DNA from 2 places in the Glycomyces rhizosphaerae genome. Region 2 is predicted to be linked to the other one. Evidence: predicted binding sites of a transcription regulator. Region 2 holds the regulator's gene; the other holds the start of a gene.

Region 1 (7,478 bases), on a different contig from region 2:
TTCGCGACCCGGCCGGACTCCAAGGGGATCTCGATCGACGCGGGGACGTCGTGCTCCCACTCCACGCGCGTGTCCGAGGTGATCATCGCCGCGTGCGCCGGACTGGCCTCGACCACGTTGAGCACCATGGTGGTCCAGCCCATGCCGAGCGTGTTGTTGAGCGTGCGGCGGGTCGCGGCGACGATCTCGCGCTGCGCGTCCCCCAGCTCGATCGGCAGGAGCGACACGTCGTCGCCCTCCCCCACGACCTTCGACAGGAGCGCCAGGCGCAGCGTGTCCGGGTCGACCACGGCCACCGCCGAAGCGGGACCCGACAGGACCACGCGGTCGGCCGCGGCCAGCGACACGGGCGCGAGACGCACCGGGTCCCCGTCGCGGGCACCGATGTTCCCCAGCGTGAGGTCGTCGGCGTACAGCGCCCGGCGCGACGCGTACCGGTCGGCGGCCAGGGCGATCGCGGCCGTCGTGCGCCGCCCCGTCAGCTCCACCGCATCGCCGGCGCGCAGGCCGAGGGCGGTGAGGGCTTCAGGGTGCAGGCGGACGATGCCGCGCCGGGCGTCGAGCCCGGCCCGCGCGCGGGTCGCTGTCAAAGTGAGGGAACCAGAGTCGGTCACGCCGCCCAGCCTATTACGGCGCGGCCGCGAACGGCGACGCTCGCACTGCGCCAGACCTGCCACACCGGCAAGACGCGGCCTCGGCGAAGCTTGCGAGCCGTAAATGAGCGCGGCCTCGGCGAAGCTTGCGGGCCGTAAATGAGCGCAGTGCGCGAGTTCCGGAAGGCGCTACTCCTCGGCGGCCGAGAGCTCCATCCGGTAGACCTGGCGGCCGTCCTCGAACAGGATCGCGGCAGAGGCGCCCTGGTCGGCGAACTCGCGCCACCGCTCGCCCAGCCACGACTCCGCGTCGCCCTGGCTGCCCAGGTCGCTGTCCGGGGTGTCGATCGCGTTGCCGTCGGCGTCTTCGAGCTTCCAGGTCCAAGTCATGGGGGCAAGGTTACGCGATCGGGTCACCAATCGAAACGGTCGTGCGACGGAGCGGTCACCGGAGTGCGCTCGACCGGCGGCGGGTCCTCCTCGCCGCGGCGCGGACCGAACGCCAGGCTCAGCGCCAGCAGGGTCCACAAGGGCAGCAAGGCGAGCCAGAACCAGGCCGGGGAGAGCGGCAGGGGCGCGATCGTCCAGACGGCGCGGTCGACCGCGTCGAGGACGGCGAGCGCCCCGATGAGCCCGGTGAACGAACCGAGCACGCGCATCCCGCAGTGGAACCAGGACCGGCCCGCGAGCAGCCACCCCAGGCCCCACAGGCCGATCGCGAGCGCCTCGTAGTCCGCCCGGCCGGACCACACGGCGAGGACCAGGAGCAGGCCGCCCGCGCCGGTCGCCATGGCCGAGAACGTCATCCGGCCCGCCCGCGGCGGTTCGGCCGCGCGGGCCGCCGCGAGCCAGCCCGCACCGGTCAGGAACAGGAGCGAGGCCGCGAAGACCACGGCCGCCCGGAACTCGATCCGGTCGGTGAAGCGCGCGCCGAACCAGTCGCAGCCCTCGGGGACGCCCGCCGAGGCGTCGCCGATGCCGCACTGCCAGTGCTTCAAGGCCCGCAAGGGGTCTCCGTAGACCCGGGAGGTCTGGTCGACCACGCCGCAACCGGGGAGGACGGCTGGGGAGGTGCGGCCGAGGTTCGGCTCCTCGAAGCAGTTGTCGGCGCCGATGCCGTCCCACCACAGGTCGAGGCGGTTGCGCTGGCGCTGGCCGTCGTCGCGGAGACCGAAGGTGTCGTCCGCGAAGCGGTTCCCGTCGGAGCCGAGCCCGTCCTGGAGTCCGGGGGTGCCCCAGATCGCGATGGCGGCGGTCTGCTGGTTCCAGATCCGGTTGGCCTCGTACGTGCCGTTGACGCCGCCTGCGACCAGGATGCCGACGCCGGAGGGCACGGTGAGACCCGGGCACAGGATCGCCTCGTCCCAGGCCCGTGCGGCGGGACCGTCGGTGCAGGCGGCGGTGCCGAGGTTCGCGTAGTGGTCGGTGTTGTTGTCGTACAGGCGGTTCGCTTCGGCGCTGAGGGGGCCCTTTTCGAAGGCGCCGGTGACGACGATGCCGGTGGTGTTGCCGTGCACGCGGTTCGCGGTGAGGGTGATGTCGTGGTCGCCGGAGGCGTGGATGCCGACGAGGTTCCCGGTGGCCTCGCATGCGTCGACGGTGGCGGTCGAGTCCTCGATCGCGATGCCGGCGGTGTCGGCGGCTTCGGCGCGGCAGCCGGTGAGGCTGACGGTGGGCGAGTCGGCGACGCGCAGCCCGTAGGCGCCGCTCTGGACGGCGGCCACGGATTCGACCGCGGCCCCCTCGACTCCGGAGAGGAGGAGGCCGTTCTCGCGGGCCTGGCCGACGGTGAACCCCTTGAGGTACAGCATGCTCGCGTCGCGCGCTTCGAGGACGGTGTCGGCGGCGAAGCGGGCGGTGAGGAGCACGTCTTCGGGGGTGTCGCCGAGGCCTTCGATCTGGAGGTCGGCCCCGCCGTCGATGAGGATCGGCTCGTCGGTCGCGTACCGGCCGGGGAGGATGAGGATGCGCGCGCCGGGTTCGGCGGCGGCGATCGCGGAGGCGAGGTCGCGGTGGCCGCCGGCGAGGCAGTCCTCATAGGTGCGTTCGTTCTCGATGCGCTGGTTGTAGTTGACGCCCTCGTTGTGCGCGGTGAAGTTCTCGGCATCGCCAGTGCAGACGAGAAGAGTGGGGCCGGAGTCGCGGTACTCGGGCGGCGCACCCGGTCCCCATTGGACGAGATCGAAGAGGCCGGAGGGGGCGCGGCTGTCGGCGACGATGCCGCCGATGAACGCGGCCGCGCCGAGCGCGAGGAACGCGACGGCCGCGAAGGCGGCCGCCGCCAGGCGGCGTTCGGCGTGGGGCGCGGGGGGCACGGCCTCAGGGTAACGCGAGCGGCATTCGATGTGAAGGGGCGAAAACGCTGGCGCGCATGAGGGTTCGGTGCGCTTCGCGCAAGCCCGTCCACAAACCCCCACCCGCCACGAGAGGGGAAGGACTGTAGCGCCCAGCCTCCCCCGCTGGTCCGACAAGAACGGTCCCCCGCGGCCCGCTTGTCACCCGAAAGCGTGACGCAAAGACGCGGCACACCGCCCTTGGAGGGGACGGTATGCCGCGCTTGCGCAGCGGACTACGCCGTCTGCACTGTAAGCCAGTACAGAGAAAGGGAGAACCACTCACTTTACAGTGAGCGGTCCTCCCTCGCAGTACTCAGTAGGCCTGAGTAAGCAACCCTGAAGGGCTGCTTACATCATGCCGCCCATGCCGCCCATGTCGGGGGCGCCGCCGCCGGCGCCTTCCTTCTCCGGGGCGTCGGCGACGACGGCCTCGGTGGTCAGGAACAGTGCGGCGATCGACGCGGCGTTCTGCAGCGCCGAGCGGGTGACCTTGGTCGGGTCGGGAATGCCCGCGGCGAGCATGTCCACGTACTCGCCGGTCGCGGCGTTCAGGCCGTGGCCGGTGGGCAGGTCGCGGACCTTCTCCACCACGACGCCGCCTTCGAGGCCGGCGTTCTCGGCGATGGCGCGCAGCGGCGCACCGAGCGAACGGCGCACGATCTCGACACCGGTCGCCTCGTCGCCCTCGGCCTCGATCTTGTCGAAGGCGATCGCGCCGGCCTGGGCCAGCGCGGTCCCGCCACCGGCGAGGATGCCCTCTTCGACGGCGGCCTTGGCGTTGCGCACGGCGTCTTCGACGCGGTGCTTGCGCTCCTTGAGCTCGACCTCGGTGGCCGCGCCGACCTTGATGACGGCCACGCCGCCGGCGAGGCGCGCCAGGCGCTCCTGCAGCTTCTCGCGGTCGTAGTCGGAGTCGGAGTTCTCGATCTCGGCGCGGATCTGGTTGATCCGGCCCTGGATCGCCTCTTCCTCGCCGCCACCGTCGACGATGATGGTGTCGTCCTTGGTGATGACGACCTTGCGGGCCTGGCCCAGCAGGGACAGGTCGGTGTTCTCGAGCTTGAGGCCGATCTCCTCGGAGATGACCTGGCCGCCGGTGAGGATGGCGATGTCGCCGAGCATGGCCTTGCGGCGGTCGCCGAAGCCGGGGGCCTTGACGGCGGCCGACTTGAAGATGCCGCGGATCTTGTTCACGACGAGGGTCGGGAGGGCTTCGCCGTCCACGTCCTCGGCGATGATCAGGAGCGGCTTGCCGGTCTGGGTGACCTTCTCCAGGGTCGGGAGCAGGTCCTTGACCGCGGAGATCTTCTGGTTGGCGACGAGGATGTACGGGTCCTCGAGCACGGCCTCCATGCGGTCCTGGTCGGTCACGAAGTAACCGGACAGGTAGCCCTTGTCGAAGCGCATGCCCTCGGTGAGCTCGAGGTCGAGGCCGAAGGTGTTCGACTCCTCGACGGTGATGACGCCTTCCTTGCCGACCTTCTCCATCGCCTCGGCGATGATGGCGCCGACGGTGACGTCGCCCGCGGAGATCGAAGCGGTGCTGGCGATCTGCTCCTCGGTCTCCACCTCGGTGGAGGTGGCCTGCAGGTGCTCGACGACGGCCGCGACGGCCTTCTCGATGCCCTTCTTGATGGCGATCGGGTTGGCACCGGCGGCGACGGCGCGGAGGCCTTCCTTCACCAGGGCCTGCGCGAGCACGGTCGCGGTGGTGGTGCCGTCACCGGCGACGTCGTCGGTCTTCTTGGCGACTTCCTTGACCAGTTCGGCGCCGATGCGCTCGTACGGGTCTTCGAGCTCGATCTCCTTGGCGACGGACACGCCGTCGTTGGTGATCGTCGGGGCGCCCCACTTCTTGTCGAGCACCACGTTGCGGCCCTTCGGGCCGAGGGTCACCTTGACGGCTTCGGCGAGGGTGTTCATGCCTCGCTCGAGCCCGCGGCGAGCCTCCTCGTCGAATGCGATCATCTTCGCCATGGTCGATGGCTTCCTTTCGGATAACGTTCGTGGTCGACGGTGAGGCGGCATCCCCGCGACGGTGGGCCCTTGTAAAGGACCCGACCACCTCATCGCGTTCTTAGCACTCGCCAGCTGCGAGTGCCAGAATCAGGTATAGCACTCTCGCCTTGAGAGTGCCAATCCGGGGCGTGAAACACGTGGTGAAAAGCGCGGACGCCCGAGCCTCGCGGCCCGGGCGTCCGATGCGTGCCTCAGTGCTTCACGTGGTCGAGCTTCCCTGGTCGGGCATGTCGGGCCGGTCGGGGCGGCCCGGGTGGCCGGGCTCGCCGGGTTCGGCGGTCGGGATGGCCACGCCGGCGGCCTCGGCCGACAGCGAAGTGGCGGAGACCGCTTCGGTGCGGCCGCGCAGCCAGGCGTAGGTGCAAAGGGACGCGGCGAGGATCCAGATCATCGGCACGAGCAGCAGCAGCGCCATGATCGCCTCGGTGAGGACGGTGAAGACCGCGGCCAGCCACGGCGCGAAGACCGCGTGCCAGACCCCGGCCAGGAGCAGGCCGCAGAGCGAGATGACGAGGTTCGCGGCGATGGCGACCAGCACCACGATGATGATGCGGCCCAACGCGGGCCAGAACGCTGAGTGCGTCAGCTGGATCGAGCGGGCGTAGGGGCTGCGGCGGGCCTCGAAGACCGCGGCGGGGGCCATGAGGCTGAGCGCGAAGATCGCCCACAGGCCCGGCAGGACGCACAGCACCAGGCCGGCCGAGATCGTGAGCCAGGCGAGCAGCAGCCACAGGAAGAACTTCCGGCCTCGTTTGAAGCCGAAGGAGAAGGCCTCGCCGAGGGCGAGGAATCCGCCCGCGGCCTCGGCGGCGGCGGTGCGCACGGCGCCGAGCACGGCCGAGCCGGCCACGTACAGCGCGGCCAGAGCCAGGATGGCGCCGATGATCCCGACCGCGATGCCCGGCGAGTACTCGCGGACGAACGCGCCCCAGTCGGTGACGACGACGTCCTTCTCGGGGGCGCGCACATTGTTGTTGAAGGCGCCGAGGATCCAGCGGGGCAGGACCACACCGATGAGCAGGACCAGTCCGACGGTGCGCCAAGAGCGTTGGACGACGTCCATCGAGGCGTGCCACCAGCCCTCGAAGGTGTCGGTCACGAGGGGGTCGCCGCCGGAGAAGCGGCCGGAGGGCTCGCCCGACGGCCCGGTGCTCCAATAGGGATCATTGCTCATAAGCCGGATCGTAATCCAATCGCATGCGCATATCAGACAAACGGCTGCAACGCATCCGTTCGGGGATGACACGTTCGCGCATTCCCCCGCCCCGGTGCTCCCGAGCCACTACCGTACGCAGGTGTCGGCGCACGTCGCGCCGCACGAACGAGCACTTTGGGAGCGCCGATGTCCCACCGCGAAACGGGTCCCGTCCTCCGCGAGAAGACCTTCTTCGGGCATCCCCGCGGCCTCGCCGTCCTGTTCGGCACCGAGATGTGGGAGCGGTTCAGCTTCTACGGCCTCCAGGGGATCCTGCTCACGTTCCTCACCGCTTCCTTGGCGCAGAACGGACTCGGGCTCGAAGACACCGTGGCCGTCCCGATCGCCTCGCTCTACTCCGGTCTCGTGTACCTCACGGCGCTGCCCGGCGGCTGGCTCGCCGACCGCATCCTCGGACCGCGGCGCGGCGTCCTCATCGGCGGCATCGTCATCATGTGCGGCCACATCTCCATGGCCATCCCCGTCGAGAGCCCCGCCACCGTGTTCTTCGGGCTGTTCCTCGTCGTCGCCGGGTCGGGCCTTTTGAAACCGAACATCTCGGTGATGGTCGGCAAGCTCTACGACGACGACACCGACGCCCGCCGCGACGCCGGGTTCTCCGTGTTCTACATGGGCATCAACCTCGGCGCGTTCCTCGGCATCCTCATCACCCCCTACCTCGCCGGGGACGACCACTGGCACCTCGGCTTCGGCGCCGCCGCAGTCGGTATGGCCCTGGGCCTGCTCTGGTACGTGCGCGGCTGGCCGCGCCTGACGCACGCCGGGATCGGGCCCGCCCGGCCTTTGAGCGAGGACGAGAAGCGGAAGGTCGGCAGGATCCTCACCGTCTCGCTCGTCGTCGCCGCGGTCATCATCGTGATCTGGGCCTGGACCGGGACGCTCACGCTCGCGACGGTGCCCACCGCCGTCACGGGCCTGTCGATCGCCGCCGCCGTCTGGTACTTCATCTACATCTTCGGTGAGGCCAAGGACATCTCGCCCGCCGAGAAGGCCGGCCTGCGCGCGTATGTGGGCCTGTTCATCGCCTCGGTCGTGTTCTGGATGCTGTACCTCCAGATGGGCTCGGTGCTCACCGCGTTCGCCGGCAACTCGGTGGACCTCGACTCGTTGGGCTTCCACCTGCCCGCCGGCGGGGTGCAGAACTTCAACTCGATCTTCATCCTGGTCTTCTCGCCGATCTTCGGCGTGCTGTGGCTCAAGGCCGGCACGCGGTTCGGGACGGCGTACAAGTTCGCGATCGGCGTGTTCCTCGTCGGCTTCGCGTACGTGTTCCTCGGCTGGCTCCAGACCCGCGCCGACGACGGCGTGCTCGTC
Region 2 (7,478 bases):
AGGCCTGCTCGGCACTCAGGTGCACCTCCCCGGCACCGCCCACATAGCAGCCGGTCTTGCTGGGACGCAGCGCTTCCCGAGCGTCATCGGTGCAAGCCGCGAGGCTCGCGAGAAGCAACAGCGAGGTCAAAGCCGGGAGTGCGCGCAACTGTGACTCCGATCAGGTCGGTCGGCGGCAGATCAGCCTACCCAAGAAGGGGGACGCTTCTCAATGAACGAACGGATGCCTTCCCGGCCCTCTTCGGAGAAAAAGTACTCAGCCGTCACGGCAGCCGCCCTGCGCAACTCGCCGCGCAGATCCGGTGTGGCCGTGAGCACCTTGATCCCGGTCTGCGCCGACGGGCCGCCCTCGATCAGCTCGGCGACGGTCTCCTCGACCGCGTCGTCCAGCTCATACGGCGCGAAGTCCACCAGACCCCACTCCTCGGCGTCCTCGCCCGTGAACTTGAAACCGGTGAGGAACAGCTGCCGCATCCGGGCCGGGCCGATCCTGCGGGCCACGACCGGCCCGATCACCGCAGGGACCACGCCCAAGCGCACCTCGCTGAACGCCATCTCGGCCTCATCCGAGCAGATCGCCACGTCAGCCGCCGCGATCAACCCCAGGCCGCCGCCGCGCGCGGCCCCGCGCGCCACGACCACCACGGGCTTGGGCGCCTCGGCGATGTCCGCCAGCGCCTCGGCGAGATGCGCGGCCGGGAGGTCGGCGAGGCCGCTCGCGGCCGCGGACTCCTTGAGGTCGGCGCCGGCCGAGAACACCGGCCCGGCGTGGTCGATCACGATCACCCGGGTCTCGGGGTCGGCGACCGCTTTCGCGAGGGCTGCACGGAGTTCGGCGATGAGCCGGGTCGAGAGGGCGTTGCGCCGCTCGGGGTCGTTGAGGGTAATGGTCGCCACTGCCTCTTGGGCTCGGTAGGCGATCGGTGCGTCATTGCGTTCCACGCCAGTACCGTAGTGGGCGTGTCCACCGTCTCGCCAGTAGCCGACCCGAATTCACCCGCCGCGTCAGTCGACGCGGCCGCCGCCGACCCCGCGGTCGGCGAGGCCGGGTTCGGGTTCTACGTGCACGTGCCCTTCTGCGTCTCCCGCTGCGGCTACTGCGACTTCAACACCTACACGGCCTCTGAGCTCGGGGCCGGGGTCTCGCGGGACACGTACGCCTCGATCGCGCGCGCCGAGATCCGCGACGCTGCCGCTCGGTTCAGCAAGCGCCCCAAGGTCGACACCGTGTTCTTCGGCGGCGGCACCCCCACCCTCCTGTCCGCGGCCGACCTCTCCTCGATCCTCGGCGAGATCGACGACGCGTTCGGCCTCGCCGACGGCTACGAGGCCACGACCGAGGCCAACCCCGAGTCCGTCGACGCCGACTACCTCGCCGAGCTCCACGACGGCGGCTTCACCCGCCTCTCCGTCGGCATGCAGTCCACGGCCTCCCACGTGCTCAAGATCCTCGACCGCGAGCACTCGCCGCAGAAGGCGCTCAACGCCGTCGAGTACGCCCACAAGGCCGGGTTCGCGCACGTGAGCCTCGACCTCATCTACGGCACGCCGGGCGAGACCGCCGCCGACTTCGAGGCGAGTCTCAACGCCGCCGTCGACGCCGGTGTCGACCACGTCTCGGCGTACGCGCTCATCGTCGAGGACGGGACCGCGCTGGCCCGCCGGATCCGCTCCGGTCAGGTGCCGCAGCCCTCCGACGATGTGGCGGCCGACCGCTACCTCGCCGCCGAAGCCGTGCTCTCGGCGGCCGGATTCGCGTGGTACGAGGTCTCCAACTGGGCCAGAAGTGAAGCGGCGCAATGCCGTCACAACCTCCTGTACTGGGAGGGCGGTCACTGGTGGGGCGCCGGGCCTGGCGCGCATTCGCACCTGCCGGACGTGCGCTGGTGGAACCACAAGCACCCCTCGACCTACGGCGCCGCGCTCGCGGAGGGCCTGCCCGCGGCCGGGCACGAGGTCCTCACGGATGACGACCGCTACCTCGAGCGCATCCTGCTGCGGACTCGTCTCGCGAGCGGGCTGCCGCTATCGTTGCTGCGTGCGAACGGCCAGGCTGCTGCGGAACAGGCGGCCGCCGACGGACTCGCCGTCATCGAGGACGGCCGCCTCAAGCTCACGCTGCGGGGTCGCCTCCTCGCGGACGCGGTCGTGAGAGACCTCACCTCCTGACGGCGTTCTGGCCGGTCACCGTTAGATTCGTACCTGCGAACCTCATTCGCGAACCGTGCATCCCAGCGGGCCGACTCGCGCGCCTTCCCAGAGGCCGCGGCACCATCCCAGGTGGCGCCCCCACACGGACCCCCATACCGATCCACCCGGAGCCCACCACCCATGCGCACCATCACGCCTACTCTCGGCCGTCGAGGCCTGCTCGTTGCCTCCGCCGCGGGACTCGCGGCCGTCGCCGCCTGCAGTGAGGAAGAGCCGCCCCCGGCCGAGGACGAAGGCGGCCAGGCCGCCGAGGAGCCCGCCTCCGAGTCCCCCTCGCCCGAGCCGCGCGAGATCACCATCACGCACGTGGGCGACACGATGCCCGGCTCGTATCCGGACCAGATGGCCTCCGACGACGGCGCGAGCTTCTTCGAGGGCGTCAAGTCCGCCCTCACCGGCGACGTGGTCATCGCCAACCTCGAAGGCGCCCTCGCGACCCACGATTTCGACAAGTGCGGCGGCGGCGAGTGCACTTACTTCCGCCTCCCCGGCGAATACGCGCAGGTCTTCGCCGACGCCGGCTTCCACGTCCTCAACCAGGCCAACAACCACGGCTGGGACGCCGGACCCGACGGCGCCGCCGATACCCAGGAGGCCATCCGCGAAGCAGGCATGGAGGTCTGCGGCATCAAGGACGAGGTGTGCCTGGTCGAGACCGAGAGCGGCCTCACCGTCGGTCTCGTCGGCTTCGCGCCGTACACGTTCTACACCGACAACCGCGACCTCGACGCGGTCGCCGCGCTCGTCGCCTCCGCGAAGGAGCAGGCCGACATCGTCATCGCCACCGCCCACCTCGGCGCTGAAGGCACCGACCACCGGCACGTGCCCGAAGGGGTCGAGAACTACCTCGGCGAGGACCGCGGCGACACGCGCGGCTTCGCCCACACTTGCATCGACAACGGCGCGGACCTCGTCGTCGGCCACGGCCCCCACGTGTTGCGCGGCATGGAGGTCTACAACGGCAAGCTCATCTGCTACTCGCTCGGGAACTTCGGGGGCGGCCAGAACCTGTTCTCCACCGACGGCCCGCTCGGTCGTTCCGCGGTGCTCTCCGTCACCATCCGCGAGGACGGCACCGTCGTCGCCGGGAAGATGACCGCCACCCGCATGGACGGCGACGGCTACCCCCAGCTCGACGAGGACAACGGCGCCTTCGAGGACCTCAACGAACTCGCCGAGGACTTCGGGGACGCCGCGGCCACGGTCGGAGACGATGGCGCGCTCGTCCTCCCGGCTGCCTGACGGCACACGTAGACTGGCACTCCCGGACCGGGAGTGCCAAACTTGAGTCCGGCCGACTGAACCCGTGTTCGGTCGACGGCTTCACCGAGCGGTTTCGAGACTGAGGGGACGTGGCGGCGATGGACGATCGCAAACTCGAAGTGCTGCGCGCCATCGTCGAGGACTACGTGGCGACCCAGGAACCCGTGGGCTCCAAGGCCGTCGCCCAGCGCCACGCCCTCGGCGTCTCCGCCGCCACCGTCCGCAATGACATGGCCTACCTCGAAGACGCCGGTTACATCCAGCAGCCGCACACCTCCGCCGGGCGCATCCCCACGCCGAAGGGCTACCGCCTCTTCGTCGACCGCCTCGGCAAGATCAAGCCGCTCTCGGCCGCCGAACGCCGCGCCGTGCACCGCTTCCTCTCCGAGGCCATCGACCTCGACGACGTCGTCACCCGCACCGTGCGCCTGCTCGCCCAGCTCACCCACCAGGTGGCGGTCGTCCAGTACCCGAGCCTCAACCGCTCCTCCGTGCGCCACCTCGAACTCGTCTCGCTCACCCCGACCCGGCTCATGATCGTCATGATCACCGACACCGGCCGCGTCGAGCAGCGCTACGTCGAGATGCCCGCCGAACTCAGCGAGGACGACGTCCTCGACCTGCGCCGCCTCGTCAACGAGCAGCTCCAGGGCAAGCCGCTGGCCGACGCCCCGCGCGTCATCGCGAGCCTCGCCGACCTGGTCCGCCCCGAACTCCAAACCACCGCCGCGGCACTCACCCGCGTGCTCCTGGAGACCGTCGTCGCGCGCACCGAGGAACGCGTCGCCGTCGCCGGGGCGGCGAACCTCACCCGCCCCGGGAACTTCTTCGCCGGGTCCCTGCGGCCCATCCTCGAAGCCCTCGAGGAGGAGGTCGTGCTCATGCAGCTGCTGGGCCGCGCCGACTCCAACGCGCTCCTGACGGTGCGCATCGGCGACGAGAACAACCTCGACGACTTCCGCGAGACCACCGTGGTCACCGCCGGATACGGACCGGGATCGGTGGTCGGCCACATGGGCGTCCTCGGCCCCACCCGCATGGACTACCCGGGCACGATCGCGGCCGTCCGCGCCGTCGCCCGGTACGTGTCCGAAATTTTGGAACAGAACCGCTGACAGGACAGAGCGCACGTGGCTAAGGACTACTACGGCATTCTCGGCGTCGACCGGAACGCCACCGACGACGAACTCAAGAAGGCGTACCGGAAGCTGGCGCGCAAGTACCACCCCGACGTCAGCGACGAACCCGACGCGCAAGAGCGCCTCCAGGAGATCAACGCCGCCTTCGAGGTCCTCATGGACCCGCAGAAGCGCGCGATCGTCGACGCCGGCGGCGACCCGTTCTCCCGCACCTCCGCGGGCGGCAGCGGCGCCCCCTTCATGGGCTTCGAAGACATCATGGACGCCTTCTTCGGCGGCTCCATGGGCGGCTTCGGCCGCCGCGGCCCGCGCTCGCGCACCCGCCCCGGAAACGACGCGCTGCTGCGCCTCGACCTCGACCTCGAAGAGGTCGCGTTCGGCACCGAGTCGACGCTGACCGTCGACACCGCGGTCCTGTGCGACTCCTGCGACGGTTCCTGTACCGAAGGCGACGCCGAACCCCAGACCTGCACCACCTGTGGCGGCTCCGGCGAAGTCCAAGTCGTACAACGTACGATTCTGGGCCAGGTCCGCACCGCGCGCCCCTGCTCGGCCTGCTCCGGCTACGGCACCATCATCACCGACCCGTGCCGCAAATGCGGCGGCGAAGGCCGCGTGCGCTCGCGCCGGCGCATCACCGTCAAGGTCCCCGCGGGCGTCGAGGACGGCATGCGCATCCGCCTCTCCGGCGAAGGCGAAGTCGGCCCCGGCGGCGGCCCGGCCGGCGACCTCTACGTCGAAGTCCACGAGAAGCCCCACGAGGTCTTCACCCGCGAGGGCTCCGACCTGCGCTGCCGCGTCCGCGTCCCCATGACCCAAGCCGCCCTTGGCACCAAGCTCAACATCCACACCCTTGACGACCAGGTCGAAGTCGAAGTCGCCTCCGGCACGCAGCCCGGCACGGTCAAGAAGGTCCGAGGACACGGCGTCCCTAGGCTCCGCGGCGCCGGCGCCCGAGGCGACCTCTTCGTCGAACTCGACGTCCGCACCCCCACCAAGATCGACGCCGAGCAGGAAGAACTCCTGAAGAAGCTCGCCAGCCTCCGCGACGAGGAGATCAAAGAGGTCAAGGGCGGCAGCGGTTTTTTTAGCCGCATGCGGGACGCGTTCAACGGACACGCGTAGCGGGGAAGTTGCACGAGTAGCCCAGTACGGACACGCGTAGGGGATAGGGGAGCGGGGCTCCGCTACACTCCGGGGCCGTGATCAGCGTCGACCCCGCAACCCTCTGGCTCCTCCTCATCCTGCTCGTCGCGGGCCTCGTCGCCCTCGTCGTCTACCTGCGCCGCCGCTCGGCCACGGGCCTCGCCCCGAGCCGCCCCCGCCTCGACGCGACCCCGCCGCCCGGCGGGCCGCAGATCGGCGAGCGCTGGAAGGCCGACGTGCCCTTCGAGGACGAACCGCGCCGCTCCAAGCAGCGCCCCTGCCTCGTCATCGGCTACTCCGGCAAGGGCTACTGGGTTCTGAAATGCACCACCCAGGAGCCCCGCGAAGCCGAATGGCGCGTCGCCACGCCGGCCGCCAGCTGGAACCCGCCCGCCGACCGGGACGGCTGGGTCGACCTCGTCCCCCACCACCTCCCGAAAGCCCGCTTCGCGCACTCCTTCGGCCGCATCGCGAACCCGACCCTCTACCGGAAGATCACCGGCCGCCTCCGCTGGGAACGCGCCGTCGACTTCATCGGCTGACCGCCGACTAGGCTGTTCCGGTCAGACTCCCGCAACGGAACAGGACCCAGGTGAGCGATCCGGTCTTCCTCGTCGACGCCGTCCCGGCGGTCGGCGGCTTCGTCCTCGACGGCCCTGAAGGGCACCACGCCGCCGACGTGCAGCGCCTCCAACCCGGCGAGACGCTGCTGCTCACCGACGGCTCCGGCACCGTCGCCTCCGCCCGCGTGACGCACGCCGAACGCGGCTCGCTGCGCCTCGACATCCTCCAGCAGCGCACCGTCCCGGCCCCCGACCCGAAGCTCACCGTCGTCCAGGCCCTCCCCAAAGGCGACCGCGGCGAACGCGCAGTGCAGATGCTCACCGAGATCGGTGTCGACGAAGTGATCCCGTGGGCCGCTTCGCGATCCATCGTCCAGTGGAAGGGCCCGCGCGGCGACAAGGCCCGCGCCAAATGGACCGCCACCGCCCGCGAAGCCTCCAAACAGGCCCGCCGCGCCCGCCTCGCGCACGTCGCCGAACTCCACACCACCAAGCAGCTCGTCGCCCGCCTGCGCAGCGCCACCCGCGTCCTCGTCCTCCACGAGGAGGCCGACGCGCCGCTCTCCCAGGTCGACCTGCCCGACTCCGGCGAGATCGCCCTGGTGATCGGCCCCGAAGGCTCCATCAGCCCCGACGAACTCGCCGCGCTCCAGGAATTCGGCGAACCGATCCGCCTCGGCGACACCGTCCTGCGCACCTCGACGGCCGGACCCGCCGCGCTGGCGGTGCTTCAAGCCCGCTTGGGCCGTTGGTGACTAGGATTCCCAGCATGATCGACGCCGACTGCATCTTCTGCAAGATCGTTGCCGGGGACATCCCGTCCACGAAGGTCCTCGAGACCGAACGGGTGTTCGCGTTCCGCGACCTCCACCCCAAGGCCCCGACGCACGTGCTGGTGATCCCCAAGGACCACTACGCGAACACCGCCGAGCTGGCCGACGCCGACCCGGCGCTCGCCGGCGAGGTCCTGAACGCGGCCGCCCAGGTCGCCGCCGCCGAAGGCGTCGCCCATGACGGCTGGCGCCTCCTCGCCAACACGGGCGCGAACGGCGGCCAGGAGGTCTTCCACGTGCACTTCCACGTCTTCGGCGGAAAACGGCTCGGACCGATGCTTTCGGCCTGAAATCACACCGCCTCTGTGATTACTCGTTGTCTC

Evidence for each region. The regulator HrcA, encoded in region 2, represses chaperone genes, less so after heat shock. The targets are predictions, from matches to a motif close to CTTAGCACTCNCNNNNNGNGAGTGCTAAG.
Region 1: the regulator HrcA is predicted to act here: its motif matches at 5,041-5,069, upstream of groL (chaperonin GroEL).

What each region holds. Positions count from the first base shown of each region.
Region 1 is NZ_JBHRWO010000010.1:717,200-724,677, reverse strand. It holds gene ACFO8M_RS13130 (AAA family ATPase) at 1-614, opposite strand, end outside; gene ACFO8M_RS13125 (hypothetical protein) at 783-983, opposite strand; gene ACFO8M_RS13120 (right-handed parallel beta-helix repeat-containing protein) at 1,007-2,908, opposite strand; gene groL (chaperonin GroEL) at 3,278-4,906, opposite strand; gene ACFO8M_RS13110 (hypothetical protein) at 5,148-6,122, opposite strand; gene ACFO8M_RS13105 (peptide MFS transporter) at 6,291-7,478, shown strand, end outside.
Region 2 is NZ_JBHRWO010000004.1:16,200-23,677, forward strand. It holds gene ACFO8M_RS00800 (hypothetical protein) at 1-148, opposite strand, end outside; gene ACFO8M_RS00805 (enoyl-CoA hydratase/isomerase family protein) at 181-942, opposite strand; gene hemW (radical SAM family heme chaperone HemW) at 955-2,169, shown strand; gene ACFO8M_RS00815 (CapA family protein) at 2,332-3,453, shown strand; gene hrcA (heat-inducible transcriptional repressor HrcA) at 3,573-4,589, shown strand; gene dnaJ (molecular chaperone DnaJ) at 4,605-5,738, shown strand; gene ACFO8M_RS00830 (hypothetical protein) at 5,816-6,301, shown strand; gene ACFO8M_RS00835 (16S rRNA (uracil(1498)-N(3))-methyltransferase) at 6,352-7,077, shown strand; gene ACFO8M_RS00840 (histidine triad nucleotide-binding protein) at 7,092-7,445, shown strand.